4 regions of the Mesorhizobium sp. P160927 genome follow, and region 2 is predicted to be linked to each of the others. Evidence: predicted binding sites of a transcription regulator. Region 2 holds the regulator's gene; each other region holds the start of a gene.

Region 1 (7,242 bases), 2.7 Mb from region 2:
AATGCCCGCCTCTTTCAGCGCATCCGAAAGCGTGGCGAAATACGCCTTCATGGCTGGATGCCGAAAGAACTGGGTTCGATGCCGAACAGGTCGGCCATGTAGGGCGAGACGAAGCGGTTCTGCGGATCTATGTCGCGGCGCGCCGCCATCGCATCGTCCCAGCGCGGATAGAGCTTTTTCAGGTCGGCCGCTTTCAGGCTGTGCATCTTGCCCCAATGGGGCCTGCCGCCATATCTGCGGAAGATCGGCTCGGACGCGCGCATGAACGGCAACGGATCGTTCGCTGCGTCATGGTGGATGGCGATGGAACAGGTGAGCCTTTTGTGGAAAGGCGAGAGCCAGAATTCGTCCGATGCCACCGACCGCACTTCCATCGGGAAATAGACTTCCGGGAAATGCTTCTCGGTCAGTTGGATGATCTCGGCCAGCGCCTTCGGCCCCTCCTCGAACGGAAGGTGATATTCCATCTCGTTGAACCTGGTCTGCCGGTCGCTGGCATAGACGTTGAGCCAGTCCTGCACGTAATCCTCGGCCGGCACCTTGGCGACCGCGCCCAGGATCAGCCCGCGGCGCAGCGACGGCAGCCAGGCAAGCCCGGTGCGCAAGCGGCGCAGCGTGCGCAGGGAGCCCTCGTCATCGTCGGTCGGGCGCGGGGTGGTCGCCTCGGTGCTGAAGTCGCTGGCGATGAACTGCGCGTAGCCTGAAAATGGGATGTAGTAAAATTCGGCCGACCGGTGCTCGTTCATCATCGTTTCGAAATCGCGCAGCATGTCGGCTATCGGCAGCACCCATTTGCGGCGCCGCAGCCGGTAGGTCGCGATGTTGTTCAACGTCACTTCGCTGAGCACACCGAAGGCGCCAAGCGCAACGCCGATCGCATGGATCGTTTCCTGATCCCCTTCCCGCTTGAAGTCGCGGACCTTGCCAAGCCCGTCGACGATCTGCACCGTTTCCAGCTGTGTGTGATAGGCACCCAGCGTCGGGCCCGAGCCATGGGTGGCCGTGCCCAGCGCGCCGCCTATCGCCTGGCGGTCGATGTCGCCCATATTGGGCAGGCCCTGGCCGATGCCTTGCAGCATGTGCATGAGCGGACCAAGCCGCGTCCCGGCCCGCACGCGCGCCTGGTTTTTTTTCGCGTCATGAGCAACCAGCCCTTCAAGCTTCTCCAGGGACAGGATGGTGCCTTGGGACTTCACCAGTGGCGTGAAGGAGTGACCGGCGCCGACGACGCGGACCGGGCCGGGTGCGGTGCGAATGAGATCGCCGAGTTCGCCGGCGTCGGCCGGACTGGCAAGCAGCCGCGGCTCGGCGGTGACAAAGCCGGACCAGTTGCTCCAGCCGTTCGACATGGTGCTCACGCAATCGCGCGGCGACGCCGCGCCACCAGGACAAACAGGCCGAGCAACGCCACGCTGGCGACAGCGCTTGCGGCGGCGAACTCGGGAACCGGGCGAAACTCCTTGCCGTCGATGAGCAGCGACGCCGCGACCGGTCCGATCGCCAGGCCGAAAAGCTGGGCAGCCGGCACCAGCAGCACGGCGGTGCGGGTCTCGTCGGCGGTGATCGCCAGGCGGATCTGGTAGGGCACGATGAACAGCAGGATAAAACCCATGACCAGGGCGACGCCCCAGAATGTCGTGAGGCCAGGTCCGCTGGCAAGCACGAGCGAGGCGACAAGCGCGACGATGCCGATCGCCGCGATGGCAAGGCGATAGTCGATCCGCGCCTCGAACACGGTCGCCGTCATTGCGCCCAGGACCTGCGCCGCGAGGCTGGCCGAGACGATCAGCCCCACCGTGCGGCCATCGATGCCGAATTGGACGCCAAGCGGCTCCAGAAAAGCCCATACGGCGCCGAAGAACATGAAGTAGCAGAAGACCGACAACAGCGCGGTGATCGAGGGAACCGTCAGCACATTGGCGAGGTTTTCGTCCTTCGGCAGATCGGCATATTCGGCGGGGACAGCAAAGGCGACCACCAGCGACGCGACGCAGACGACGGCAAGAACGAGGAAGCCGCCCGCCGACCCGGCGGCTGGAATGACATAGAGCGCCAGCACCAGGGCAACAGCGCATTGCGCCAGGGTCTGCATGGTGACGAAATAGCCGCCGATGCGTTCGGCGCGCCGCGAACGGGCAATCAATTCGGTGGCGACCGCGACAAGGCCGCCTTCGGCAAGGCCGCCCAGCGCGCGGGCCGCCATCAGCGTGTTGGGGCCGGCGGCATAGGCGGTCCACACATTGGCCAGCGCCAAGAGCAGCAGGAGGACGGCACTTTTCCAGCGCATGTTGTGGACGGAAAGCAGCATCGCTACGATCGCCGAACCGATCGCGATGGCGATCATCTCGGCGGTGGCGACCAGCGCCAGTTCGTCGCCGCTGACATGGCCCTCGGTATAGAGGGCGCCGAGCAGGACGGGCTGCAGACCGAGAATGAGCAGGCCGACCGACCCGATCCACAGGGCCGAGGCGAGCTGCCCGCCGCTGGGATTGCCGACCAGCCAGTCGCCTTCGCCCTGAAGACCAGCGCTTGTCGAAGTCAAAGGCGCCTCCCAACGTCCTTGCCGCACGCCAAAAAAGCTGACAGTCTGTCAGCATTCCAGAAACTGATACTTGATCATATTTCTTGTCAACCGGAATTTGGGAACTCGTGCGAAAGATCGGTGCATGAACCAAGCAAGTCGAACGATCACCGAGCCCAGGCGCAGGCCCAAGCAGGAGCGCAGCCGCGAGCGCATCGACGCCATCCTGTCGACCACCATGCGGCTGATCGGCGAGAAGGGCATCGACGCCGTCACCATGAAGGAGGTCGGCATGCATGCGGGCGGGCCGATCGCCACCGTCTACCACTACTTTCCCAACAAGTCGGCGATCCTGGCAATGCTTTATGAGCGGTTTTCCGAAGCCAGCCGCGCGCGATTGACCGCGATCGTCGCCGATGTCCGCGAAGCGCCCGACGTCATCACCGCGTCCGACCGGTTGCTTGACGACTACCTCGGCCGGGTCGCCGGGGATCCGGCCATCCAGGATCTCCAGAACGCCATCCAGGCTGACAAGGCGCTGAAGAATCTCGACATCGCCGAAACCCGGCATCAAGCAAGAATGTTCTGCGACCACGTCATCGCCTTGCTCGAGCCGGAAAAGCACGAGCAATTCGAACGCATGGTTCTGCTGATCTTCCAGCTCGCCGGCGGCGTTGTGCGCCTGGCGCTTGCGCAGGGCGAAGCGGAAGGTCGCCGGACCATCGAGGATTACCGATCGATCATCCACACTCAGTTGCGGCTGTTTCTTTAGCGACCGGCAATTGGGGACCTATCTCGCCCGGCGGATGAGGCCTTCGAAACCATCGGCCAGGTCGGAAGCGCCGGCCGCGAACATCTTCACCAGGTTCTGCGGGCGGCCGGGCGTCTTGTTGGCATCGAGGAGGATGGCCCTGCCCTCATGCATAACGAAATCGAATTTCCCATAGTCGAAGCCGAGTTCACGCCGCCGTTCGCGCAGTTCGTCGGGAACAGCGGCGGGCTCGCGCCGGATCGTTTCCGATGCCTTGACCATGCTGTTTGGCGAGACGTAGCGGGTGCAGCGCTCGCGCTCTCCGCAAAACACCCAGAAGCGCACCGCAAAGCCGTCAGGTTCTTTTTCCGGGATGAACTTTTCCACGACCAGATCATCGCGATCAAGGACGCCATCGGGAACGTCGTCCCGGGATTGGTAGACCTCGTAGGACGGCATGGCCGGCACGTGCGCAAAAGGTGCCGGTTGGCCGGCACGCCTCGACCGCCGATTGAGCCGTGTCTCCGGAATGCCCTGGTTGTTGAGATTGCTTTTGACGATGACCGGGCCCAGCCAGCTGTTGCCCTTGGCCAGAAGCGCTCCGCTTACCCGCCGTTTCGATATATCGGCGGCCCCGACATTGAGGCATAAGGGAAAACTCCGCGCATAGTCGAGATAATCTGCCGGCGTCGTTGTCGCATCGACGTGCAGAACCGCGACATCGGCGCTGGATTGTCCGGAGAGGCCAGGCTGAATCCGGACCGAATGGCCCCTCCTTTTCAGGTCCTCCAGAACATCGAAAAGCATGTAACGGCTATTCCGGCGCAGCAGAAGGCCGCGGTGACCCAGGAACCGGTCATGCTCATGCGTTATGACAATGATGCGCGCCACCAGCTAGCCCCTTGGCTTCCATCCCCACTTCCATTAAGCGGCTCTAATCAATCAATGCCAGACTTTCCTGGACTCCAACGGGTCTGCATGACGAATCATTGGGATAATTATCATCGGCACTGGAAGCTCCTGGACGCCCCCCTCCGGCCGACGCCGGAAACCGTTGGCATATTCGAGCGCGAACTCGATCTCGGAAATGCCGATGTCCTTCTGCTTGGGGTGACACCTGAACTGGCTGTTCTAGGCAGATCGATGTTGGCGATCGATCAATCGGCCACCATGATTTCTGGCGTATGGGCCGGCGACAACACATCGCGAAGGGCTATGGCCGGCAACTGGCTTGACCTCCCGGTCGCGCAGAAAAGTTTCGACGCGGTCATCGGTGACGGCTGCCTGTCGGCGGTCCATACCAAGGCCGCGCGCGGTTCGCTGTTCGGTGAAATCGCGAGGGTACTGAAGCCTGGCGGGCACGCGGCGATCCGCGTGTTCGCTCGGCCGGAAACCGTGGACGGCCTGCGCGGCATCGAAGCTCTGGTCCGAGCCGGCGGAATCGAGAATTTCCACGCGCTCAAATGGCGGATCGCCATGGCGTGCACGACCGTCGATTGCGACAGCAGCGTCGATGTGCAGGCAGTCCGTGCGGCATTCGACAAGCTGTTTCCGGATCGGGAGGCTCTTGCGGCAGACACGGGATGGAGCATGGCATCCATCAACACGATCGATGTCTATGCGGGCTCCGAAACGAGGTACAGCTTCGCGACGCTGGCCATGCTCGTGGACGAGGCGCGAGGTTGGTTCGACCAGGTGCGCGTCGTGCCAAGCGGCAGCTATCCCCTGGCGGAACGTTGCCCGCTCCTGGTGCTCGGTTGTGCCAAGCTTTGATAAGTTCATCGCCATCCTATCAAGAGGCGATTCACGCGCCTTGACTCTGGCAGGCCGGCGGCCTATTTCAGCGCCACGTTAGCACTCGCCTTTGGTGAGTGCTAACCACAGCTCCGGCGCCGCCGGATGTTGTAGGTTGTCCGGCTTCGCCGGACGGAGGAACTGTTTCTCACCGTTCTCATTCGAGGAAGAAAAAATGGCAAAGTCGAAGTTCCGCCCGCTTCATGACCGCGTGGTCGTTCGCCGGGTCGAATCCGAATCCAAGACCGCCGGCGGGATCATCATCCCGGACACGGCGAAGGAAAAGCCGCAGGAAGGCGAGATCATCGCCGTCGGCTCCGGCGCTCGTGACGAAGCTGGCAAGCTGGTCCCGCTGGACGTCAAGGCCGGCGACCGCATCCTGTTCGGCAAGTGGTCGGGCACCGAAGTCAAGCTCAATGGCGAAGACCTTCTGATCATGAAGGAATCCGACATCATGGGCATCATCGGCTGATTATCGGCCTCACCCTCAACTCGAATTTTTCGGGCTCTATCCGAGCCCCTGCCAGGAGCTAAAACATGGCTGCCAAAGACGTAAAATTCTCCCGCGATGCCCGTGAGCGCATGCTGCGCGGCGTCAACATCCTCGCCGACGCGGTGAAGGTCACGCTCGGTCCCAAGGGCCGCAACGTCGTCATCGACAAGTCGTTCGGCGCCCCGCGCATCACCAAGGACGGCGTCACCGTCGCCAAGGAAATCGAACTTGAAGACAAGTTCGAGAACATGGGCGCGCAGATGGTCCGCGAAGTTGCTTCGAAGACCAACGACATCGCCGGCGACGGCACCACGACCGCGACCGTTCTGGCGCAGTCGATCGTCCAGGAAGGCCACAAATCGGTTGCCGCCGGCATGAACCCGATGGACCTGAAGCGCGGCATCGATCTCGCCGTCACCGAAGTGGTCGCTGCTCTCGGCAAGGCCGCCAAGAAGATCAAGACTTCCGAGGAAGTCGCCCAGGTCGGCACGATCTCGGCCAATGGCGACGAGTCGGTCGGCAAGATGATCGCTGAAGCGATGCAGAAGGTCGGCAACGAAGGGGTCATCACGGTTGAGGAAGCCAAGACCGCCGAGACCGAACTCGAAGTCGTCGAAGGCATGCAGTTCGACCGCGGCTATCTCTCGCCCTACTTCGTGACCAACGCCGACAAGATGGTTGCCGAGCTGGAGGACGTCTACATCCTCCTGCACGAGAAGAAGCTCTCCAACCTGCAGGCGATGCTGCCGGTCCTCGAAGCCGTCGTGCAGACCTCGAAGCCGCTGCTCATCATCTCGGAAGACGTCGAAGGCGAGGCGCTCGCCACGCTGGTCGTCAACAAGCTGCGTGGTGGCCTGAAGATCGCCGCCGTCAAGGCGCCGGGCTTCGGTGATCGCCGCAAGGCCATGCTGGAAGACATCGCCATCCTGACCGGTGGCCAGGTCATTTCGGAAGACCTCGGCATCAAGCTCGAGAATGTCGGCCTCAACATGCTCGGCCGCGCCAAGAAGGTGTCGATCTCCAAGGAGAACACCACCATCGTCGACGGCGCCGGCAAGAAAGCCGAGATCCAGGGCCGCGTCGCCCAGATCAAGCAGCAGATCGAGGAGACCACCTCGGACTACGACAAGGAGAAGCTGCAGGAACGTCTGGCGAAGCTCGCCGGCGGCGTTGCGGTGATCCGCGTCGGCGGTGCGACGGAAGTCGAAGTCAAGGAAAAGAAGGACCGCGTCGATGACGCCCTCAACGCGACCCGCGCGGCCGTGGAAGAAGGCATCGTTGCTGGCGGTGGCGTTGCCCTGCTGCGCGCTTCGGCCAACATCAAGGTGACCGGCGTCAACGCCGACCAGGCCGCCGGCATCAACATCGTGCGTCGTGCGCTGCAGGCTCCGGCCCGCCAGATCGCGGCCAACGCTGGTGCGGAAGCCTCGATCGTTGCCGGCAAGATCCTTGAGAACAAGGGCGCGACCTTCGGCTACAACGCCCAGACCGGCGAATATGGCGACATGATCGTCATGGGTATCGTCGATCCGGTCAAGGTCGTGCGCACGGCCCTCCAGGACGCGGCCTCGGTCGCCGGCCTGCTCGTCACCACCGAAGCCATGATCGCCGAAGCTCCGAAGAAGGACTCTGGCGCCGGCGGCATGCCTGGCGGCATGGGCGGCGGCGGCATGGGCGGCATGG
Region 2 (7,242 bases):
TTGTCGCCGAGCCCGTCACGCTCGTTGACGACACACCATAGCGCGCCGGTCGCCGGCTGGACGGTCATGCCCGAACAGTTGCGCAAGCCGGTGGCGACTGTGCGGCCATTCTTGCCGTCGGGATCGAAGGCCCGGACCTCGGCCCGGCCCGCCTCGGAACCCCAACTGGCGCCGAGCGGCTCAGCCTTGGCCCAGGCGTCGAGCCCGCCCCTGGGCCTCTTGCCCATGTCCTCGGCGACATTCGAGCCGGAGCCGACGGAGAGGTAAAGTGTCTTGCCGTCGGGCGAGAAGGCGATGTCGCGGGTCCAGTGGTGGGTCGAGGGGATGTCACCGACGATGGTTTGCGGCTCGCCCGAGGCCTTCAGGTCGCCATTGCCATAGGCAAAACGCACGATGCTGTCGCTATTGGCGACGTAGACCCATTGCGGGTCCTTGCCCGGGGGATAGAAGGCAATGCCATAGGGCCGGTTGAGACCGCCGGCAAAGATACTTTTCTCAGCGGCTTTCGCGCTGCCCTTCGCCAGGCGATAGACGCGGACCTGGTTGGCCTTGCTGTCGGCAACGAACAGGTCGCCATTGGGTGCGATGCGCACGACGCGCGGATTGTCGATCCCCGAGGCGATCAACTCGGCCGAAAACCCCGGCGGCAGATGCGGCCTTGCATCCGCCGGCATGTCGATTACGCCGGCGCTGTTGGAGGCGGATTCGGTTACATAGGGCTTCGGCAGGTCTTCCGGCTTGATCAGCCGGCGTATGCCGGGCCTGTCCGCCCGCCAGTCGCCGAAGGCGGCCGTACCTTTGAGCAGAGGCTGGTCCGCTTGCTGGGCGAGCGCCGCGGTCGTGATAAACAGTGCGGACATCGCCAGTCCAGCCAGTCGCATCACTTCCTCCAATCAGTCGTGAGGGAAATCAACGATCGGTTTGCCCGTGGGTTCCGTGACGCACAATGACTTGAAGCAACCTCCTGGAATCAGGTCCCGGCAGCGTAAAAATCGTCGTCCAGGCGTTTTTCCAATTCAACGAGATCGGCCGGCAACGGCAGGCCCATGGCGCGCATTTCCCGTAGTTTTTCGCGCAGCTGTTCCTGAATTTCGTGCTGGTCCTCCGGCTGGTTGACCATCTCTTCGAGCAGCAGACTGATCTGGGCCTTGAACGATTCGAGCGCCATTCTTTTTCTCCTTTGCAGCCTGTTTGGATTGGGCCCCGCCAGGAAAGTCATCGTCCTCGGGACAAGCCCGGGGATGGCGACTCTCGAAGTCACTCGCGGTCGAATTCCGGCATGGAAACCAAAGCGATAATTCCTCGGCTCTCTTACCTCAGCATGCGGGAAATCAGCTGCGCCGTATAATCCACCATCGGCACGATGCGGGCATAGTTGAGCCGGGTCGGGCCGATGACGCCGAGCGCACCGACGACGCGGGCGTCCTTGTCGCGATAGGGCGCCACCACCAGCGACGAGCCCGACAGCGAGAACAGCTTGTTCTCCGAGCCGATGAAGATGCGCACGCCCGATCCCTGCTCGGCGAGGTCGAGCAGCTGGATCAGCCCGTCCTGCGTCTCCATGTCCTCGAACAGGTGGCGCAAGAGTTCGATGTCGGCCTGGGCGGTGACGTTTTCCAGCAGATTTGCGCGGCCGCGCACGATGAGCCGCGCCGGCAGGCCGCTTTCGGCGCCGGCCCACACCGCAAGTCCCTTCTCGACGAGGTCCTGCGACAGCGTGTCGAGGGCGGCTCTCGTCTCTTCCTTGATGCGGGCGATCTCGGTGCGCGCCTCGGCCAGCGTGCGGCCGCGAATATGCGCGTTGAGGAAGTTCGAGGCCTCGTGCAGTTGCGAGACGGTGATGCCGGCGGGCAACTCGACGACGCGGTTCTCGACATCGCCATTCTGCGAGACCAGCACGGCAAGCGCCTTGGTCGGCTCCAGCTGGATGAATTCGATATGCTTGAGCGCCACCTCGTTCTTGGCCGCCAGCACCAGGCCGGCGCCGCGCGACATGCCCGACAGCATCTGGCTGGCCTCGGTCAGCATATGCTCCAGCGTCGCGCCCGAGCCGGAGGCCCGCACCTGTGCCTCGATGGTGCGGCGCTCCTCGTCGGAGAGGTCGCCAAGCTCCATGAAGGCGTCGACGAAGAAACGCAGGCCAGCCTGGGTCGGCAGGCGCCCGGCCGAGATGTGCGGCGCATAAATCAGCCCGAGATGCTCGAGGTCGCTCATCACGTTGCGGATGGTGGCGGGCGACAGCGAGGACGGCAGGATGCGCGACAGGCTGCGCGAGCCCACGGGTTCGCCGTCCCGCAGGTAGGAATCGACGATGCGCCGGAAGATGTCGCGCGAGCGCATGTCGAGTGACTGAAGAGCCAACGACTGCGAAACGGGATCGACTGCCTTGGTCATTCGGCCAAAAACCTCTGGTTCAAGGATATAGACTTCGGTGCGCCGCGCGCAACCCGGTGTCTGTGCCGGATCGCTCGGCCATTTTCCTTTGCGCCATGGGCTTGGTGGGGCTACAAGCCGGCCACGATTCAAAAAATGACAAGAAAGCAGGCCGAATGCGCCCCTCCAAACGCCAATTCGACGAAATGCGCGCCATATCCTTCGAGCGCGGCGTCTCCAAGCATGCCGAAGGCTCGTGCCTGGTGAAGTTCGGCGACACGCATGTCCTGTGCACCGCCAGCCTGGAGGAAAAGGTGCCTGGCTGGATGCGCAATTCCGGCAAGGGCTGGGTGACGGCCGAATATGGCATGCTGCCACGCTCGACCGGCGAGCGCATGCGCCGCGAGGCCTCAGCCGGCAAGCAGGGCGGCCGCACGCTGGAAATCCAGCGGCTGATCGGCCGTTCGCTGCGCGCCGTGGTCGACCTGCAGGCGCTGGGCGAACAGCAGATCACCGTCGACTGCGACGTCATCCAGGCCGATGGCGGCACTCGCACCGCTTCGATCACCGGCGGCTGGGTGGCGCTGTATGACTGCCTGCGCTGGATGGAAGCGCGGCAGATGGCCAGCGTTTCGAAAGTGCTGAAGGATCATGTCGCGGCGATTTCCTGCGGCATCCATGACGGCCAGCCGGTCATCGATCTCGATTATATCGAGGATTCCTCGGCCGGCACCGACGCCAATTTCGTCATGACCGGCAAGGGCGGCATCGTCGAGATCCAGGGCACCGCCGAAGGCGAGCCTTTCTCCGAAGAGCAATTCGCGGCCTTGATGGGCCTGGCCAAGAAGGGCATTTCCCGGTTGGTCAGCCTGCAGCAGATTGCGGTGGCCTGAGTTTTCGATGCCGAGCCTGGGCGCCCCCCTCTGGCCTGCCGGCTATCTCCCCCTCAAGGGGGGAGATCGGATGTTCGATCGGCTTTCGACATCTATCAACGGCGCAGGATGTGCGGCGGAGCTGAAACCGCCAATCTCCCCACTTGAGGGGGAGATGCCCGGCAGGGCAGAGGGGGGCGCCTCGTGACACCCTCCGCAATCCTGGAATCGGCCCTCTACGTCACCGACCTCGCTGAAGCAGAAGTCTTCTACACCGACATTCTCGGCCTCACTCCCCTCGGCAAGGTCGACGGCCGCCACCTGTTCTTCCGCTGTGGCGTGGGCGTGCTGCTCGTCTTCAACGCCGAGGCGACCAAAATTCCGCCCGCACCCGATGCAAGGCTGAAAGTGCCACCGCACGGCGCGGTCGGCGAGGGCCATCTGTGCTTTGCCGCGACCGCCGATGAAATTGAGCTTTGGAAAGCCCATCTCATGGCGAAGAAAATCGCCATCGAAAGCGAATTCGAATGGCCGCAAGGTGGCCGTTCGATCTATATACGCGACCCTTCGGGCAATTCGATCGAGTTCGCCGAGCCGAGAATCTGGGACCTTTGATGCATTCGCCAAACCTCCATACGCTTGATGGCAAGAAGATCGTCGTCGCCAGCCACAATGAAGGCAAGCTGCGCGAATTCGCCGAGCTGATGGGGCCGTTCGGCTTCGAGGCGAAATCGGCCAAGGCGTATGGCCTGCCCGAGCCGGACGAAACCGGCACCACCTTCGAGGAAAACGCCTACATCAAGGCCTTTGCCGCCGCAAAGGCGACCGGGCTGCCGGCACTGTCGGACGATTCTGGCCTGTGTGTCGACGCGCTCGACGGCGCGCCCGGCGTCTATACCGCGAACTGGGCCGAGACTCCGGACGGATCGCGCGATTTCGCCATGGCCATGCAGCGCACCGAAGTGGCGATGCAGGAAGTTGGCGCGGCCACGCCCGAACGGCGCACGGGCCGCTTTGTCGCCGTCATCTGCCTCGCCTTTCCCGACGGCGAGGCCGAATATTATCGCGGCGAGGCCGAGGGCACGCTGGTCTGGCCGCCGCGCGGCGAGCTCGGCTTCGGCTACGATCCGGTGTTTTTGCCCAATGGCTTCGACAAGACCTTCGGCGAGATGAGCGCGGAGGAAAAGCACGGCTGGAAACCCGGCCAGGCGACGGCGCTGTCGCACCGCGCCCGCGCCTTCCAGAAATTCGCCCAAGCCCGGCTTGGCTCGGTGAGGCTTGGCTCGGCATGATCGGATCCGGCACCACCATGGCGCTCGACAGCGGTCCCGGCTTCGGCGTCTACGTGCATTGGCCGTTCTGCGCGGCCAAGTGCCCCTATTGCGACTTCAACAGCCATGTCCGCCACCAGCCGGTCGACCAGGAGCGCTTCGCCGCCGCCTTCGAGGCGGAGTTGGCAACGATGCGCCAGCGCACCGGGCCACGCGAAGTGACCAGCATCTTCCTCGGCGGCGGCACGCCGTCGCTGATGAAGCCGGAAACCGTGGCCAGGGTCCTGGACGCCGTGGCCAGGAACTGGACGGTGCCTGACGGCATCGAGGTAACGCTCGAGGCCAACCCGTCCTCGGTCGAGGCGGAGCGGTTTCGCGGATACCGGGCGGCGGGCGTCAACCGCGTCTCGCTCGGCGTGCAGGCGCTGAACGACAAGGATTTGCGTTTTCTCGGCCGGCTGCACAACGTCAGGGAAGCCTTGCACGCCATCGGGCTCGCGCGCGACATCTTTCCGCGTCTGTCCTTCGACCTGATCTATGCGCGTCCCGGGCAGACGCCAGAGGATTGGCAGGCGGAACTCGAACAGGCGATCGGCCATGCCGCCGACCACCTATCGCTGTACCAGCTGACCATCGAGGAAGGCACGCCCTTCCATGCGCTGCACGCGGCGAAGAAATTCGTCGTTCCCGATAACGACCACGCCGCCGATCTCTATGCACTGACGCAGGAGATCACGTCGGCGCACGGCCTCCCGGCCTACGAGATCTCCAACCACGCCAGGCCGGGGGCCGAAAGCCGGCACAATCTGACCTACTGGCGCTACGGCGAATATGTCGGCGTCGGCCCCGGCGCGCATGGCCGCTTCGTCGAGAACGGCCATCGTGTGGTGACCATCGCCGAACGGATGCCGGAAACCTGGGCCAATCTGGTCGAGGCCAAGGGCCATGGCATCACTGGCGGCGAGCTCCTGACGCGCTCCGAAGAGGCGGACGAGTTTCTTTTGATGGGGCTCAGGCTCGCCGAAGGCATCGACCTCTCCCGCTACGAGGCCTTCTCCGGGCGCGGCCTGTCGAGCGCGCGGCTGTCGGTGCTGCAGGGCGAAGGCCTGGTGGCGCCGATCGGCAATTCCCGCCTGCGCGCCACGCCGGCCGGTATGATCGTGCTCGACGCCGTTGTGGCCGATCTGGCGCGGTAGAGCATGATCCCGAAAAAAAGGAACCGGTTTTCGGACGAGATCATGCTCACCAAGAGACAGTAACGTTGAAAAACGTCCTTTTCGTCTGCAGCCAGAACCGCTTGCGCAGCCCGACCGCCGAGCAGGTGTTTTCCACGCGGCGCGACATCGAAGTCGCCTCGGCCGGCACCAATCATGATGCCGACACGCCGCTGACGCACGAACTCGTCGGCTGGGCGGACATCATCTTTGTCATGGAGAAAACCCACCGGACGAAACTGCGGAAGCAATTCAGGGCTGGCCTGAAGGCGGCCAAGGTGATCTGCCTCGATATCCCCGACGACTATGAATTCATGGACCCGGAGCTGATCGCGCTTCTGAAGGCGCGCGTGTCGCGGTATCTGGACTGAGCGCCTGCGTTCGCCCCTTTGCCTTCGGCCGAATCCCGTTGACCCCGAAGCCCATCTGCCCGAATTGTAGTCCCCGATCCTCCCGGCTCCGGACGCCATGGCCACGCGCGAACCACCCAAACCCTCGGACGCCCCGCTCACCTTCGCGGTGCTGGTGTTCCCCGGCTTTCCGATGATGGCGTTCAGCTCGGTCATCGAGCCACTGCGCGCCGCCAACCTACTGGCGAAGCGGCAATGCTACCGCTGGATCATCGTCGGGGCGACCCAGGGTCCGGTCGAGGCCTCGAACGGCGTCGTCATCCAGCGAGGCTTTTACGCCGAGGCAGCGCCCAAGGTCGACCGCATCGTGGTCTGCTCTGGCGGCGACGCCGATCATCTCGTCGCCGAGGACGCCGCGAGCTGGATCCGCCGCAGCCTGCGCGCCGGCGCTCATATCGGCGCGGTCGCGGATGCGGCGTTCTTCCTGGCCCGTGCGGGCCTGCTCGACGGCCATGCCTGCACCTTGCACTGGACCAGCCAGGCCGCCTTCACCGAGGCCTTTCCCAACATCGAGCTGCGGCGCGATCTCTATGTGATCGACCGCAAGCGTTTCACCTCGGCCGGCGGCGTCGGCAGCCTCGACATGATGCTGGAGATCATCACCCGGGATTACGGCGCCGAACTTGCCGCGGGCGTCGCCGAGTGGTTCGTGCACAGCCAGTTGCGCTCCAGCGTCGACCGCAAGCTGATGCCCTTGCGCCTGCGCACCGGCGTGCAAAACGAGCTGGTGCTGTCGGCCATCGCCATCATGGAGGACGCGGTGGAGGAGCGGCTCGGCATGGCCGAGCTGACGGCAAGGCTCGGCGTTTCCTCCGACAAGCTCGAGCGCTCCTTCCGCTCCGAACTCGCCATCTCGCCCAATGGCTATTATCGGCGGCTCAGGCTGAAACGCGCCGCCGACCTCTTGGCGCACTCGACGCTGGCTGTGCGCGACGTGGCGCTGGCCTGCGGTTTTGCCTCTATGTCGAGCTTTGCCCGTGCCTTTCGCGAGGAGCACGGCCATCCGCCGAAGCTGGCGCGGCGGCATTAGCTCAGCGGCATACCGCATAACAAACGCGGTTTTTCGCACAATGTTTTCTCACCTTCTGCGCCATGGTCTCGC
Region 3 (7,242 bases), 1.4 Mb from region 2:
ATCATCGCGGCGACACGCAGCTCTTGATTTGTGTGCGACACCTCAGCAGATCCATCGGGCTGAGCCGCTCAGCAATATCAACGAGAATGTCCAGCGGCAGATCAAGGATACTCAGAGGAGGAAACGCTTGATCTTGAGGCTCAGAGCGCGTCTGCTCCACTATAGAACAGGATGATTCACCGGGTCCTTCAACGCCAGCCGCCGGTCCGATGAGAGAATTGTCTCGGATATCACGCTCGATGGGGTTAAATGCCGAGATGGGCGCCTTGCCACGCTCCTCAATGCCCCTCATGATTCACCGCCTATAGCTACCAACTGAATGAATCATCGTGATTGTCGCGCAGCGGAATCCTCAAGGATCGGGCAGTTCGTAGGGGGCGCCGGTTTGACCAGGTTGAGCCCGCGAATTGCTCGATCGGACAAGATCCTAATTCTGACGAGATCCTCGGGACGCACTCCAAGTTGTCGATCATGTTCGGCACACAAGGAAAGGGCGGCATTGCTGCCGCCCTTTCCGCTGTAGGTTGATAGGGGCTGGATTAGAAATCCATGCCGCCCATGCCGCCCATGCCGCCCATACCGCCGCCGCCCATGCCGCCAGGCATGCCGCCGCCGCCAGCCGACTCCTTCTTCGGAGCCTCCGCGATCATGGCTTCGGTGGTGACCAGCAGGCCGGCGACCGAGGCCGCGTCCTGGAGAGCCGTACGGACAACCTTGACCGGATCGACGATACCCATGGCGATCATGTCGCCATATTCGCCGGTCTGGGCGTTGTAGCCGAAGGTCGCGCCCTTGTTCTCAAGGATCTTGCCGGCAACGATCGATGCTTCCGCACCGGCGTTGGCCGCGATCTGGCGGGCCGGAGCCTGCAGCGCACGACGAACGATGTTGATGCCGGCGGCCTGGTCGGCATTGACGCCGGTGACCTTGATGTCGGCCGAAGCGCGCAGGAGAGCGACGCCGCCGCCTGCAACGATGCCTTCTTCGACGGCCGCGCGGGTCGCGTTGAGGGCGTCATCGACGCGGTCCTTCTTTTCCTTGACTTCGACTTCCGTGGCACCGCCGACGCGGATCACCGCAACGCCGCCGGCGAGCTTCGCCAGACGTTCCTGCAGCTTCTCCTTGTCGTAGTCCGAAGTGGTCTCTTCGATCTGCTGCTTGATCTGGGCAACGCGGCCCTGGATCTCGGCCTTCTTGCCGGCGCCGTCGACGATGGTGGTGTTCTCCTTGGAGATCGACACCTTCTTGGCGCGGCCGAGCATGTTGAGGCCGACGTTCTCGAGCTTGATGCCGAGGTCTTCCGAGATGACCTGGCCACCGGTGAGGATGGCGATGTCTTCCAGCATGGCCTTGCGGCGATCACCGAAGCCCGGCGCCTTGACGGCGGCGATCTTCAGGCCGCCACGCAGCTTGTTGACGACCAGCGTGGCCAGGGCCTCGCCTTCGACGTCTTCCGAGATGATGAGCAGCGGCTTCGAGGTCTGCACGACGGCTTCGAGAACCGGCAGCATCGCCTGCAGGTTGGACAGCTTCTTCTCGTGCAGGAGGATGTAGACGTCCTCGAGCTCGGCAACCATCTTGTCGGCGTTGGTGACGAAGTAGGGCGAGAGATAGCCGCGGTCGAACTGCATGCCTTCGACGACCTCGAGTTCAGTCTCGGCGGTCTTGGCTTCCTCAACCGTGATGACGCCTTCGTTGCCGACCTTCTGCATCGCTTCGGCGATCATCTTGCCGACCGACTCGTCGCCATTGCCGGCGATCGTGCCGACCTGGGCAACTTCCTCGGAGGTCTTGATCTTCTTGGCAGCCTTGCCGAGCGCCGCGACGACTTCGGTCACGGCCAGATCGATGCCGCGCTTCAGGTCCATCGGGTTCATGCCGGCGGCAACGGCCTTGTTGCCTTCCTGGACGATCGACTGCGCCAGAACGGTCGCGGTTGTGGTGCCGTCACCGGCGATGTCGTTGGTCTTCGAAGCAACTTCGCGGATCATCTGCGCGCCCATGTTTTCGAACTTGTCGGAAAGTTCGATTTCCTTGGCGACGGTGACCCCGTCCTTGGTGATGCGCGGTGCGCCGAACGACTTGTCGATGACGACGTTGCGGCCCTTGGGGCCGAGGGTGACCTTCACCGCGTCGGCGAGGATGTTGATGCCGTGAAGCATGCGCTCACGGGCATCGCGGGAGAATTTTACGTCTTTGGCAGCCATTTTTTTACTCCTGGGCATCTCGCCCGAAATTCAGATTTGATCGCGAAGGAAAGGCGGCGGCGTGTCAGCCGATGATGCCCATGATGTCGGATTCCTTCATGATCAGAAGGTCTTCGCCATTGAGCTTGACTTCGGTGCCCGACCACTTGCCGAACAGGATGCGGTCGCCGGCCTTGACGTCCAGCGGGACCAGCTTGCCAGCTTCGTCACGAGCGCCGGAGCCGACGGCGATGATCTCGCCTTCCTGCGGCTTTTCCTTCGCCGTGTCCGGGATGATGATCCCGCCGGCGGTCTTGGATTCGGATTCGACCCGGCGTACGACCACGCGGTCATGCAGCGGCCGGAAATTCGACTTTGCCATTTTTGGATGTCCTTGGTGCGGATGTTGAACGGTTCTCCGTTGCCGGAGCGTGCTTAGCACTCAGCCGAAGCGAGTGCTAACGCGGCAATGAGATAAGCCGCAGGCTCCTGCTAGTCAAGACGGAAGAGCAAAGAGCAAAGAGAAAAAGAGCAGGCAGCAAAGAGAAGAGAGCAAAGAGCGTGTAAGCATCGAGCCTTTTATGTGAACAATGTCGGGTGTCGGACATATATGGGGCGGCTCACCCTCAGTAATTGAGCTTTATTCAGATGGCACGATTGGTGCAACGGGTGATGCATTTGAACTCATCCAGAGGCTCGCACGCGTCGTGCTGCGTCAGCTCGGTCATGTCGAGCTTCAGAAGGCCATTTTGGCATTGGTTCTGTTGCCCTATCGCCATTCATGACCAGTCCTGCGCGCGTGAGCCGGCCGGCTAGATTCCAACCACGAGAGCGCCGCCGTTGAGACCCGCACCCGCCGCCGCCGGAAGGATTTTCTCTCCAGGCTGGAATGGCTCCGTCTGGTTGGCGAGCGAGAGCGACAGCGGGATCGTCGCGGCCGAAGAGTTGCCGTAATCGGCAATCGTCTTGACAATTGCCTGGTCCGCGATGCCGAGGTTCCTCCCGACCGCATCGAAAATCCGAGTATTGGCCTGATGCGGCACGAGCCGGCCGACATCGTGTGGCCGCACTCCGGCAGCGGCTAGCGCGCTTATCGAGCAATCGGTCATCATCTCGACGGCCTTTGCGAACACTTCGCGGCCGTCGGTCATTGTCATTCGGGCTTGCGCGAGATCGAGGTCACCGTGGAACGGCTTGTTGCTTCCTCCTGCGGGAATCTGGATCAGCCCGTATCGCGAGCCGTCCGAATCCACCGCGGCACCGAGAATGCCCCGATCAGCATCATCGCACTGACCGATCACCAGGGCGCCGGCGGCATCGGCGAACAAGACCGAGCTCGCGCGCTCGGCTGGATTGATGCGGCGGCTGAGGATGTTGGCGGCGATGACCAGCGCTGGTTTGCCATGCAGGCGGGTGAACCCGTCCGCAAACATGAGCGCATAGATGAAGCCGGCGCAGGCGCCGGTCAGATCCACCGCGCCTGCGCGGCCAAGGCCAAGCTTGTGTGCGACCAGCGGCGCGCTGGGCGGCAGAAGATGGTCGGGCGTCGAGGTGGCAAGCAGCAGCAGACCGATGTCGTGGCGCGCAATGCCGGCGTTCGCCAGCGCCATGTCGCCGGCCTGCGTAGCAAGACCAGACAGCGTGTCTTCGTCGGTTGCCCAGAAGCGCGACCGTATCCCGGTACGCCTTTCGATCCAGCCTGGATCAAGACCGAGATTGCTCTCGATTTCGGCATTCGCCACCTTTCGCCGAGGCGCATGATGGCCAAACCCGAGAATGCGCGACGACTTGCTCATGGCCTGGACCCGAAGCGTTCGCCCGCCTCCTCAATGGCGTCATAGAGTCGCTCGAGCTCGTCGCCGGTGATGCAATAGGGTGGCAGAAGGTAGAGGACATTGCCGAGCGGGCGCACAAGTAGTCCTCGCTCGAGGAAGAAAGCGCGCAGTTTCGGTCCGATCTCGGCGAGATAACCTGCGGAACCGGTTCGCAGGTCGAGCGCCGCGATCGTGCCGGTCGCCCGGCAGTCGGTGAAGAAGCTGTTGTCGCGAAAGCGTCGAAGCCCGGTGGCCTGCATTGCGCTCAAGGCCGCAATGCGCTCGGCCACCGGCTCGTCCCGCCAGATCTCGACATTGGCAAGTGCTGCCGCGCAGGCAATCGGGTTGGCAGTGTAGGAGCTCGAATGGAAAAACGTCTTCTTCCGGTCCTCGGAATAATGAGCCTGGAAGATGGCATCGGTGGCAAGCGTTACGGCCAGCGGGATGGCGCCGCCGGTCAGGCCTTTCGAGGTGCACAGGATATCTGGAGAGATCGATGCCTGCTCGCAGGCGAACATGGTTCCGGTCCGCCCCCAGCCGGTCATCACTTCGTCGGCGATCAGCAGCGTGCCGGAGGCCTCAGTGATCTTCTTCAATTCGGCCAGAACTGAAGCCGGATACATCAGCATGCCGCCGGCGCCCAGCACCAGCGGCTCGACGATTAAGGCTGCGGCTCGTTGATCGCGGGTCACAGCCTCTAAACGATCCAGCGTCTCCTGCTCGCGCCCCGCTGCCGGAAAGGGGATGGTGTCGACCTCGAACAGCAAGGGTTCGTAGGCGGCGTTGAACACGCCACGCGCACCGACGCTCATCGTGCCGATCGTGTCGCCATGATAGCTGTGATCCATGACGACGATGCACGAGCGTGGGGCGCCGATGTTGCGGAAAGAACTGAGTGCCATCTTCAGCGCTACTTCGACCGAGGTCGAGCCACTGTCGGAATAGAACACCCAGTCGAGTCCAGCGGGAGCGAGGCCGACAAGCGCCTTGGCCAAGCGCTCTGCCGGCTCGTGCGTGAAGCCCGCAAAGATAATCTGGTCGAGGCTCGACGCGGTTGTCTCGATTGCCTTCATGATGCGGGGATGGCGGTGGCCATGTGTGACGACCCACCAGGAGGAGATGGCGTCCAGGATGCGGGCGCCGTCGGCCCTGCGGAGATAGGCGCCTTCAGTCCAAACGATTTCTGGGATCGCATGCTCGAGCGCGTGCTGGGTGAAGGGATGCCAGACATGGGACTGCGACATCAGTCACCTCCAGTAATCGAGGCGAAGGCGAAGCCGGCAATCATTGCGTCCCTCAGTGTTTTGCCCGTCAGCACATCGAGGTGCGGCAGCCTGCCGAGCTGCGGCGCACCGCTGAATTCCACGATGGTCCGTTGCGTATCGGCCATCTCATCGCCGATGAAAGCGATGCCCGCCAACGGGATGGAGCGGGCGCGGAGCGCCTCGACCGAGAGCAAGGTGTGGTTGATGGTGCCGAGCGTGGTGCGGGCGCACAGAATAACGGGCAGCCGCCATTCAGCGAAGATGTCGATGAACTTTGTGCGCCGGTTGAGCGGCACCATCAGGCCGCCGGAGCCTTCGATGACGAGCGGCGTCGGTAGGACGGGAAAGTTAAGATCGTCAGCCTTGATCGCGACGCTGTCGATCTCGGCCGAACGATGCGGCGACAGCGGGCTCCGCAAGCGGTAGGCTTCCGGCAGCACGCGCTCTGAGGGCAAGCCGGCAAGCCGCGCGACCACCTCGCTGTCGGTCTCGCCGTCGAGGCCCGATTGCACCGGTTTCCAGTAAAAGCCGTCGAGCAGACCGGCGAGCCCAGCCGCAAACACGGTCTTGCCAACTCCGGTATCCGTTCCGGTGATGACGATGCGTTGGGTCATATCGCCTCCGGTGATGTTTGAGCCAACACCTCGACCAGCGCCTCGACCATGGCGGAAATGTCGGCTTCGCCAATATTGAGCGTCAGTGAGATGCGCAGCCTAGACGTGCCCTCGGGCACGGTCGGAGGACGAATACCGCGTATGTCGAAGCCGCGGGCCTGCAGGCGCGCCGCCACTGCCATGGTGCGCCTGACATCGCCGATTACTAAGGGCTGGATCTGCGAGCCACTTGGTGTCACACCCCAGCGATTGACCAACTGGCCGGCGCTGGCGACGCGTTCATGCAGCTGAACACGCCGCATAGGCTCGTCGGCGAGCATTGCGAGTGCCTCGCGCGCCACGACCGCCATCAGTGGCGATGGCGCGGTCGCGTAGATGAATGGCCGGCAACGGTTGATCAGATACTCGCACAGTGTCCTCGGCCCGGTCACGAGCCCACCAGATGCGCCGAGCGCCTTGCCGCAGGTGTGGAGCGCGACGATGTTGTCGCGGCCCTCGAAAGCGGCGGCAAGCCCCCGGCCGTCCGGTCCCCAGACGCCGGTCGAATGCGCCTCGTCAATGACGATGAATGCGCCGTGCCGATCGGCAAGCGCGACCAGGCTCTCCAAAGGCGCGCAGTCGCCATCCATGCTGTAAAGGCTTTCCACCGCGATCCAGACGCATCCCATGCCGCCTGCGGCGCGCCAACGTGTGATCGCATCCTCAACAGCGGTGGCATCGTTGTGCGCGGCCAGCACGAACTGTGCGCGCCCGGCCTGCGCACCCTCATGCATGCTGGCATGGGCGAGCTCATCGAGAACCAAAAGATCGCCCTTCTGCGGCAGGGCACTCAGCAGAGCGAAGTTGGCGATGTAGCCGCTGCCGAAGAACAGCGCGCGGTCGGCTCCAAAGAATGCCGCCGCGTCTGCCTCGAGCTGCTCGTGTTCCGGTGCATTGCCGCGCAACAGCCGCGACCCGGTGGCGCCAACCGGCGTGCCCCGCGCAATCGCCGTCACAACAGCATCGCCAAGTCTCCTGGACGAGGCCAGCCCGAGATAGTCGTTCGACGAGAAGTCCAGCCCGGCGCGGGGCGAAAGCGTCCGCAGCCGGTCCTTGCGCGCCAGCCTCTTCAAGGTCGCATCATAACTGGCAAGCGGCGCCCCGTTCATTGCGCTTCGAGTCCCATCGGCTCGATGCCAAGGCGCCGGAACAGCAGGGTATCCTTGTCCTCACCGGGATTGTCCGCCGTCAGCAGCGTGTCGCCGACGAAAATCGAGTTGGCGCCGGCAAAAAAGCACAGCGCCTGCATCTCGTCGGTCATGGCCATACGGCCGGCGGAGAGACGGATATGCGATTTCGGCATCATGATGCGCGCCAGCGCGAT
Region 4 (7,242 bases), 4.5 Mb from region 2:
CTTCTTGGTGCCCTTGGTGACAACGAAATTGTCGCCGCCGGCAAAGGACGACCAGTTGCCATCCTTGCCTGGCAGAAAGGTGACGCCGTAATCGACATCAGGATATTGCGTATTGAGCGCGCCGATGGCGAAGGCGCCGGAGGGCGAGATGCCGATATTGCCGGCGGCGAAGGCGGCGAAGAAATTGGCGCCGGTGTCGGTCTGCGCGCCCGCCGGAACCAAATCCTTCTTGACCATCGAGCGGTAGAGATCGATGGCGCCGCGCAGTTGCGGGCTGTCCAGCGTCGCCTTTGAGCCGTCCTCCGACAGGATATCGCCGCCCGAGGCCCAGATCAGCGGCGTGAATGTGAAGATGTTGCAGCCGCCGCAATTGCCGGAGAAGTAGAAGCCCTTGATGTTGCCGCCAAGCGCGTTGACCTTCTCGGCGTCGGCTTCGATCTCGGCCCAGTTGGCCGGGCCTTTTTCAGGGTCGAGGCCTGCCTGCTTGAACAGCTTCTTGTTCCAGATCAGCACCGAGGCGTCGGCCGAGAAGGGCAGGCCGTAAATGCGGTCCTTGTAGGTGCCGGTCTTCACATGAGCGGGCGACAGGCTGGCGAAATAGGGGAGCGACTTTGCCCAGTCGGTGATGTCCTCCAACTGGCCGGCGGCGGCGAAGGAGGGCGTGTAGATCAGGTCGAGCGACAGCGCGTCGGGCGCCGTGCCGCCGGCTGCGGCCGCGCCATATTTCGGGATGATCTCGGCATTGGGGATGATGTCGAGCTTGACCTGGTCCTTGTTCGCCTTGTTGAAGGCGTCGACGATCCTCGGCATGAAGTTCGAGCCGTCAGCACGTACCCAGATGTTGGCGGTTTCGGCGGCGGCAAATTGCAGGCCGCAACCCAGAACGGCAGCCGTCAACGTCAATTTGGTCAGGGCCAGTCTGGTCAGCGTCAGTCTGGTCAGGGTCAGTTTGGCAATCAAAGTCCTCATGTTCTCCTCCTCCTCATTTGGCCGCGTTGCGCGGCTTGCCGCCGATTGCGGCGCTTCGTTTTTCAGCCGCCTTTGTCAGCCATCGGGCAGGCGGCCGCAGGACTGCCGCACCACCAGCCGGCACGGCAGTTTTCTGATGCCCGGCGCGGCGGACTTGCCGCCGACCAGGGAAAGCAGGGTCAGCCCGGCCTCGCGGCCGAGTGCTGTCAGGTTCATGTCGACCGAGGTCAGCGGCGGGCGGGTCGCCTCGGCCACGATCTCCCAATTGTCGAAGCCGATGACGCCGACATCGCCGGGAACGCTCAAGCCACGCTCGCGCAGAGCATCGATGACGCCCCGCGCGATCTGGTCGTTGCCGCAGAAGACGGCGTCCGGCTTTTCTCCCCCGTCATCGAAAAGGATTGTCACCGCCTCATGCCCCCAGGCTTCCGACCAGGCGCCAAGCAACGGCTCGCTCATCGGCAGGCCGTTTTCGATCAGCGCGGCGCGATAGGCCTGCGCCCGTTCATGCACCACGGCAAAGCTGGCCGGGCCGGTGACATGCGCGATGCGCTTGCGGCCGAGCCGGCAGAAATGCTCGACGGCCAGCCGCGCCCCGCCGGCATCGTCGGAAACGAAGGCGACCGCGTCGGGATCGGGCTGGGTGAAGGCGTAGATGACCGGGATGCGCAAATTGGCGAGATCGATCGGCAGATGACGGTCGATGCGCTTGCCGGTGGCGATGATGCCGTCGACGCGCTTGTCGAGCATGGCCTCGACATGGAGCTGGCCGAGGCGGGGATCCTCCTCGACATTGCACAGGAATACCGAGACACCGGCATCGACCAGCGCATCCGAAATGCCCGACATCAGCGGCAGCGAGAAACGGCCATAGGTGTCGTTGGTGAGCAGGCCGACAGTGAAGGAGCGGCGCCTCAGCAGGCTCTGCGCCAGGCTGTTGGGCCGGAAGCCCAGGCCGCGCGCCGTCTCTCGAATGCGTTCGCGGGTCTCGGCGGTCATGCGCCCCTGATCGTTGAGCGCCTTGGATGCGGTGGCAACGCTGACGCCGGCCTGCGCGGCCACGTCACGCAAAGTGACGGGTTTGGGAAAGACCGAAACTGGCTGATCGTCCGATGCCATCGCGGCAAAAATCCTTGGTTGGGAAAAGGTTTTCTCTTACCGCCTGGAATAGAGCCGGCCAACGGCCGAACCCGATCGGGAATGTCTGGAAAAACCTTTTCTCAACTCGAGGCTAGGCCACATCAATGGCCGGTTCAAGAGAAAAGTTACTACTGCTGGCGAGATCGGATTTGTGAGCGAGCCGCGGCCATCGGAGCCGGTTCACAAGTGGCCGTGCGCCAGTTGAAACTCCGGTATCTCCCGGGCCGAACCGCAACGGGCGCCGATTTGGCATGCAGCGAGTTCGCTAAAGGGTGCTATGGAGGGGCTGGGCAAGTTCGCCGAGCCAACTCCCGACATTCGAGGTCAACTTCGTGCGTGAACCGTCGCCGCTGCCCGTCTTTGGAAAACTTGGCGCCAAGGCACCCGCCGCCCTGGTGGCCGCACCGGCCGTGTCGGCGCGTAGCGCGGCACGCCTGCGGGAGATGCTGACCGCGCATGGCGGCATGGCGCTGAAGCTTTCGGTTGTCGCCTGGACGGTAGCGGTCCTGGGCATGGTCTTCTTCGTGTTGCGAGGCTGAGCCACACCGCATGGCCAATCATGCACCGCGCATGGACTTGCCCCAAGGCTGGGCCATCATCGATGTCTTGACCGGTCAGCCTGCAGTACTCAGGCAAAGGGTGATGGTCGGCATGAACCCGAAAAATGCCGATATGGTGTCGATCAGATGAGTGTCCGAGACGTCAAGTGCCGGGAGAGGGCTGAGTGTAAGTCCTGCCCCGTCTCATCGCCTTGACGCATTCATGGACGGAAGATCGCTTCGCGCTTTATCTGGATTTGCGGCTGCGTCTCAGCCGAAATCATCCGATGTCAGCACATACAGGCTCTTGCGGGTGCGGCCGTAGGCCTTGGCGGCGACGTCGTGGATAGTGGAACTCGACCGGTCGAAGGCGGCAAGATAGCCGGCCTCGTCGGCGGCGGTGTCCGGCTGCATCCTGGCCATTGCGTCGGCGGCCACGGAGAAGGAAATCTGGAGCATGCCGTCATGGCCAACGAAGCGAATGCGTTTGCCGGCCACGTCATAGCTGCGGCTGCGGTTGGGGAATGTCAGGCTCATGTCTTGACCCCCGTTGCCGCAGCCTTCTTCACCACCCGCTTCTTTTTCGGCGTCGGGTTCAGTGCTTCCGTCACGCGATCGGCTTCTTCCTTGGCCAACCGCAATTCCCTTAGCCTCGCCGTCTTGATCTCCCTGGCCCTCGCCTCGGACATGTATTCGGCGGTTGCCTTGTTGCGTTCCGCGGTTTTCTTCTGCTTGTCGACAAAGCGGGCTTCAGCTTTTTGCATGATCGTCTGATTGCCGTCGGCCATTGAAGAAATCTCCTTGCGCATGAAATCGTGAAAGCGAACTTGTCCGATAAATAGGCGCTCGACCGGAAAAATTCAATTTTCGAAAATATTTGGCTGACTTCGGATATCAGGAAACCGGGTGCGAAACTAATACTTCCAACATTTAATTCCGTCCCCCGATAAATTTTGGCACTCCTATCTATCGAGTGCCAAACCGCCTATAGAGAGGGCGCGGCCGCCTATGCCGGCCGCAGAAAGAAGTTCCCATGAAGTTCCGTCCACTCCACGACCGCGTCGTCGTCCGGCGCGCCGAAGGCGACACCAAATCCAAGGGCGGCATCATCATTCCCGACAATGCCAAGGAAAAGCCTGCGGAAGGCGAAGTCATTGCCGTCGGCCCAGGGGCACGCGACGAAAACGGCGCGCTCGTTCCGCTCGACGTCAAGGCCGGCGATTTGATCTTATTCGGCAAATGGTCGGGCACCGAGGTCAAGATCGACGGCGAAGACCTGCTGATCATGAAGGAAGCCGACATTATGGGCGTCATCGAAAGGGCTGTCGAAGCCAAGAAGGCCGCCTGACTGGAGCGCCGCGCGTTCGGCGCGGCGGCTGGCCCCCCTCAAACTCGATTGGATAAAAAATCATGTCTGCCAAGGAAATCAAATTCTCCACCGATGCGCGTGACCGCATGCTGCGCGGCGTCGAAATCCTCACCAATGCGGTGAAGGTGACGCTGGGTCCCAAGGGCCGCAACGTCATCATCGACAAGGCTTACGGCGCTCCGCGCATCACCAAGGATGGCGTCACCGTCGCCAAGGAAATCGAGCTTGCCGACAAGTTCGAAAACATGGGCGCGCAGATGGTGCGCGAAGTGGCCTCGAAGACCAACGACCTTGCCGGTGACGGCACCACGACAGCCACGGTGCTGGCCGCTTCGATCCTGCGCGAAGGCGCCAAGCTGGTCGCCGCCGGCATGAACCCGATGGACCTGAAGCGCGGCATCGACCAGGCCGTTGCCGCCGTCGTCGGGGAAATCAAGGCGAAGGCCAAGAAGGTCAAGTCGTCGGCCGAGATCGCGCAGGTCGGCACCATCGCCGCGAATGGCGACGCCAGCGTCGGCGAAATGATCGCCAAGGCAATGAACAAGGTCGGCAATGACGGCGTCATCACGGTTGAGGAAGCCAAGACCGCCGAGACCGAACTCGACGTCGTCGAAGGCATGCAGTTCGACCGCGGCTATCTCTCGCCCTACTTCGTCACCAATGCAGACAAGATGCGCGCCGAGCTCGAGGATCCCTATATCCTCATCCACGAGAAAAAACTCGGCAATCTCCAGGCGATGCTGCCGATCCTCGAAGCGGTGGTGCAGGGCGGCAGGCCGCTGCTGATCATTTCAGAGGACGTCGAAGGCGAGGCGCTGGCCACGCTGGTCGTGAACAAGCTGCGCGGCGGCCTCAAGGTCGCGGCCGTCAAGGCGCCGGGCTTCGGCGATCGCCGCAAGGCGATGCTGGAAGACATCGCGGTGCTCACATCGGGCCAGATGATTTCCGAGGATCTCGGCATCAAGCTCGAAAACGTCACCATCGAGATGCTCGGCCGCGCCAAGCGCGTGCTGATCGAGAAGGACACCACCACGATCATCGACGGCGCCGGCACCAAGGCGACGATCCAGGCGCGCGTCGCCCAGATCAAGGGCCAGATCGAGGAGACCACCTCGGACTACGACAAGGAAAAGCTGCAGGAGCGGCTGGCCAAGCTGTCGGGCGGCGTTGCCGTCATCCGCGTCGGCGGCGTCACCGAGTCGGAAGTGAAGGAAAAGAAGGACCGCATCGACGACGCGCTGAACGCGACGCGCGCTGCGGTCGAGGAAGGCATCGTGCCAGGCGGCGGAGTGGCCCTGCTTCGTGCCCGGTCGGCGCTATCGGGCCTGAACGGCGCCAATGCGGATGTCACCGCCGGCATCTCCATCGTGCTTCGCGCGCTTGAGGCGCCGATCCGCCAGATCGCCGAGAATTCCGGCGTGGAGGGCTCAGTGGTCGTCGGCAAGCTCGCCGACAGCAAGGACCACAATCAGGGCTTCGACGCTCAGAACGAGACCTATGTCGACATGATCAAGGCCGGCATCGTCGACCCGGCGAAGGTGGTGCGCACCGCATTGCAGGATGCCGGCTCGATCGCGGCCTTGCTGATCACCGCCGAAGCGATGATCACCGACATCCCGCCGAAGGACGCGGCGCCGGCGGGTGGTGGTGGCGGCATGGGCGGTTACTAGGGCGGCAGCTGGAAGGGCAGCCAGGTCTCGCGAGGTTGGCGCAATGGATCGCTGCCTTGCGTGCAAGCATCCGGCGGCTATCCTGATCTTGTGGCCTTCGCTGTGGTTGGGATTCACTGTAGACTGTTTCGGTGGGCCGTTGGTGTGGAGCTAACTCATCGACGGAACCGCGATTCCCAATTTGGAGACAAGTCATGTTCGCGGCCCAGGCCATTGATATCTCAGACAAGGCCGCGTTCTACCGCGGCCTTGCCAAGCAATTGAAGGCGCTGCTCGAGGGCGAGCACGATTCGATCGCCAACGCCGCCAACACCGCGGCGCTTATCTTCCAGATGGTGCCCGACCTCAACTGGGCCGGCTTCTATTTCCTGGCATCGGACGAGGAGTTGGTGCTGGGCCCCTTCCAGGGCAAGCCGGCCTGCGTGCGCATCGCCGTCGGCCAGGGCGTATGCGGCACGGCGGTCGAGCTCGGCACCTCGATGCTGATCAAGGACGTGCATGATTTCCCCGGCCACATCGCCTGCGACGCCGCCTCGCGCTCCGAGCTGGTCGTGCTGCTCGAGGACGAGGAGGGCGTTTTCGGCGTGCTCGATCTCGACAGCCCGCTGCCCGGCCGCTTCGACAGTGCCGACCAGGCCGGCATCGAGGCGCTGGCGGCGATCTATGTCGCGGCGAGCTCGTTCCAGGACTAGTTAGCCCGAGACCTTCACCAGCATCAGGCTGAAGCCGCCGATGAACAGGAAGGCGCAGAAGGCGAGCGCCAGCGGGCGCAGGCCGCGCAAGCGCAGTTGCGAAATGTCTGCCTGCAGTCCCATGGCGGCCAGCCCCATGGTGAGCATGATGGTGGTGGCCAGCACCACCGCCTGCTTCACTTCGGCTGGTATCATGACCAGGCTGTTCAACGCCACGACGGCGACAAAGGCGGCGACGAACCATGGCATGGGCGGGCGTGCAGCTGCCTGGTCGCTGCTCCCGCGGCGTGCCATCAGGCCGAGCGCGACGACCATCGGCGCCAGCATGGCGACACGGGTCAGCTTGGCGACGGTGGCGATCTCGCCTGACTGGGGGCCGTTCTGGAAACCGGCGCCGATGACCTGCGCCACCTCATGGATGGAGGCGCCGGCCCACAGTCCGAAGGCGTGCTGGTCGAGGCCGAGCAGTGGCGCCAGCACCGGGAAGCCGAGCATGGCGACGGTGCCGAACAAGGTGATCGAGGCGACGGCATAGGTGACGTCCTCGTCGCGCGCATTGGTGACGATGTTGGTGGCGACGATCGCCGAGGCACCGCAGATCGAGGTGCCGGCGGCGATCAACTGCGTCAGCTTGGCGTCGACGCCGATCAGCCTGCCGAGCGTGATGGTGAAGACGAAGGTGGCGCCAAGGGTCAGCGCGACGATGCCGACGCCGCCGGCGCCGATCGAGACCACCTGGCCAAGCGTCAGCTGGAAACCGAGCAGCACGATGGCGAAGCGCAGCAGGCGCTTTTGCGAAAAGCCTATGCCGGCCTTGGCGTGCACCGGTGTGCCGAGCACGTTGGAATAGATCATGCCGGCGA

Evidence for each region. The regulator HrcA, encoded in region 2, represses chaperone genes, less so after heat shock. The targets are predictions, from matches to a motif close to GTTAGCACTCNCNNNNNGNGAGTGCTAAC.
Region 1: the regulator HrcA is predicted to act here: its motif matches at 5,123-5,151, upstream of groES (co-chaperone GroES).
Region 3: the regulator HrcA is predicted to act here: its motif matches at 2,621-2,649, upstream of groES (co-chaperone GroES).
Region 4: the regulator HrcA is predicted to act here: its motif matches at 3,601-3,629, upstream of AC3CB8_RS25675 (co-chaperone GroES).

What each region holds. Positions count from the first base shown of each region.
Region 1 covers NZ_JBYMDW010000001.1:3,505,834-3,513,075, reverse strand. Annotated here, with positions in the region: gene AC3CB8_RS17035 (alanine racemase) at 1-51, opposite strand, end outside; gene AC3CB8_RS17030 (D-arabinono-1,4-lactone oxidase) at 48-1,349, opposite strand; gene AC3CB8_RS17025 (MFS transporter) at 1,355-2,542, opposite strand; gene AC3CB8_RS17020 (TetR/AcrR family transcriptional regulator) at 2,667-3,293, shown strand; gene AC3CB8_RS17015 (ATP-grasp domain-containing protein) at 3,312-4,079, opposite strand; gene AC3CB8_RS17010 (class I SAM-dependent methyltransferase) at 4,131-5,045, shown strand; gene groES (co-chaperone GroES) at 5,242-5,538, shown strand; gene groL (chaperonin GroEL) at 5,604-7,242, shown strand, end outside.
Region 2 covers NZ_JBYMDW010000001.1:768,685-775,926, reverse strand. Annotated here, with positions in the region: gene AC3CB8_RS03960 (PQQ-dependent sugar dehydrogenase) at 1-881, opposite strand, end outside; gene AC3CB8_RS03955 (hypothetical protein) at 971-1,168, opposite strand; gene hrcA (heat-inducible transcriptional repressor HrcA) at 1,312-2,394, opposite strand; gene rph (ribonuclease PH) at 2,550-3,266, shown strand; gene AC3CB8_RS03940 (VOC family protein) at 3,450-3,860, shown strand; gene rdgB (RdgB/HAM1 family non-canonical purine NTP pyrophosphatase) at 3,860-4,537, shown strand; gene hemW (radical SAM family heme chaperone HemW) at 4,534-5,712, shown strand; gene AC3CB8_RS03925 (low molecular weight protein tyrosine phosphatase family protein) at 5,778-6,101, shown strand; gene AC3CB8_RS03920 (GlxA family transcriptional regulator) at 6,199-7,170, shown strand.
Region 3 covers NZ_JBYMDW010000001.1:2,208,492-2,215,733, forward strand. Annotated here, with positions in the region: gene groL (chaperonin GroEL) at 540-2,207, opposite strand; gene groES (co-chaperone GroES) at 2,272-2,568, opposite strand; gene AC3CB8_RS10775 (beta-ketoacyl-ACP synthase III) at 2,999-3,982, opposite strand; gene AC3CB8_RS10780 (adenosylmethionine--8-amino-7-oxononanoate transaminase) at 3,979-5,244, opposite strand; gene bioD (dethiobiotin synthase) at 5,244-5,879, opposite strand; gene AC3CB8_RS10790 (8-amino-7-oxononanoate synthase) at 5,876-7,027, opposite strand; gene bioB (biotin synthase BioB) at 7,024-7,242, opposite strand, start outside.
Region 4 covers NZ_JBYMDW010000001.1:5,247,394-5,254,635, reverse strand. Annotated here, with positions in the region: gene AC3CB8_RS25700 (ABC transporter substrate-binding protein) at 1-969, opposite strand, end outside; gene AC3CB8_RS25695 (LacI family DNA-binding transcriptional regulator) at 1,045-2,088, opposite strand; gene AC3CB8_RS25690 (hypothetical protein) at 2,442-2,648, shown strand; gene AC3CB8_RS25685 (DUF1488 family protein) at 2,919-3,185, opposite strand; gene AC3CB8_RS25680 (hypothetical protein) at 3,182-3,436, opposite strand; gene AC3CB8_RS25675 (co-chaperone GroES) at 3,682-3,996, shown strand; gene groL (chaperonin GroEL) at 4,059-5,687, shown strand; gene AC3CB8_RS25665 (GAF domain-containing protein) at 5,882-6,379, shown strand; gene AC3CB8_RS25660 (YeiH family protein) at 6,380-7,242, opposite strand, start outside.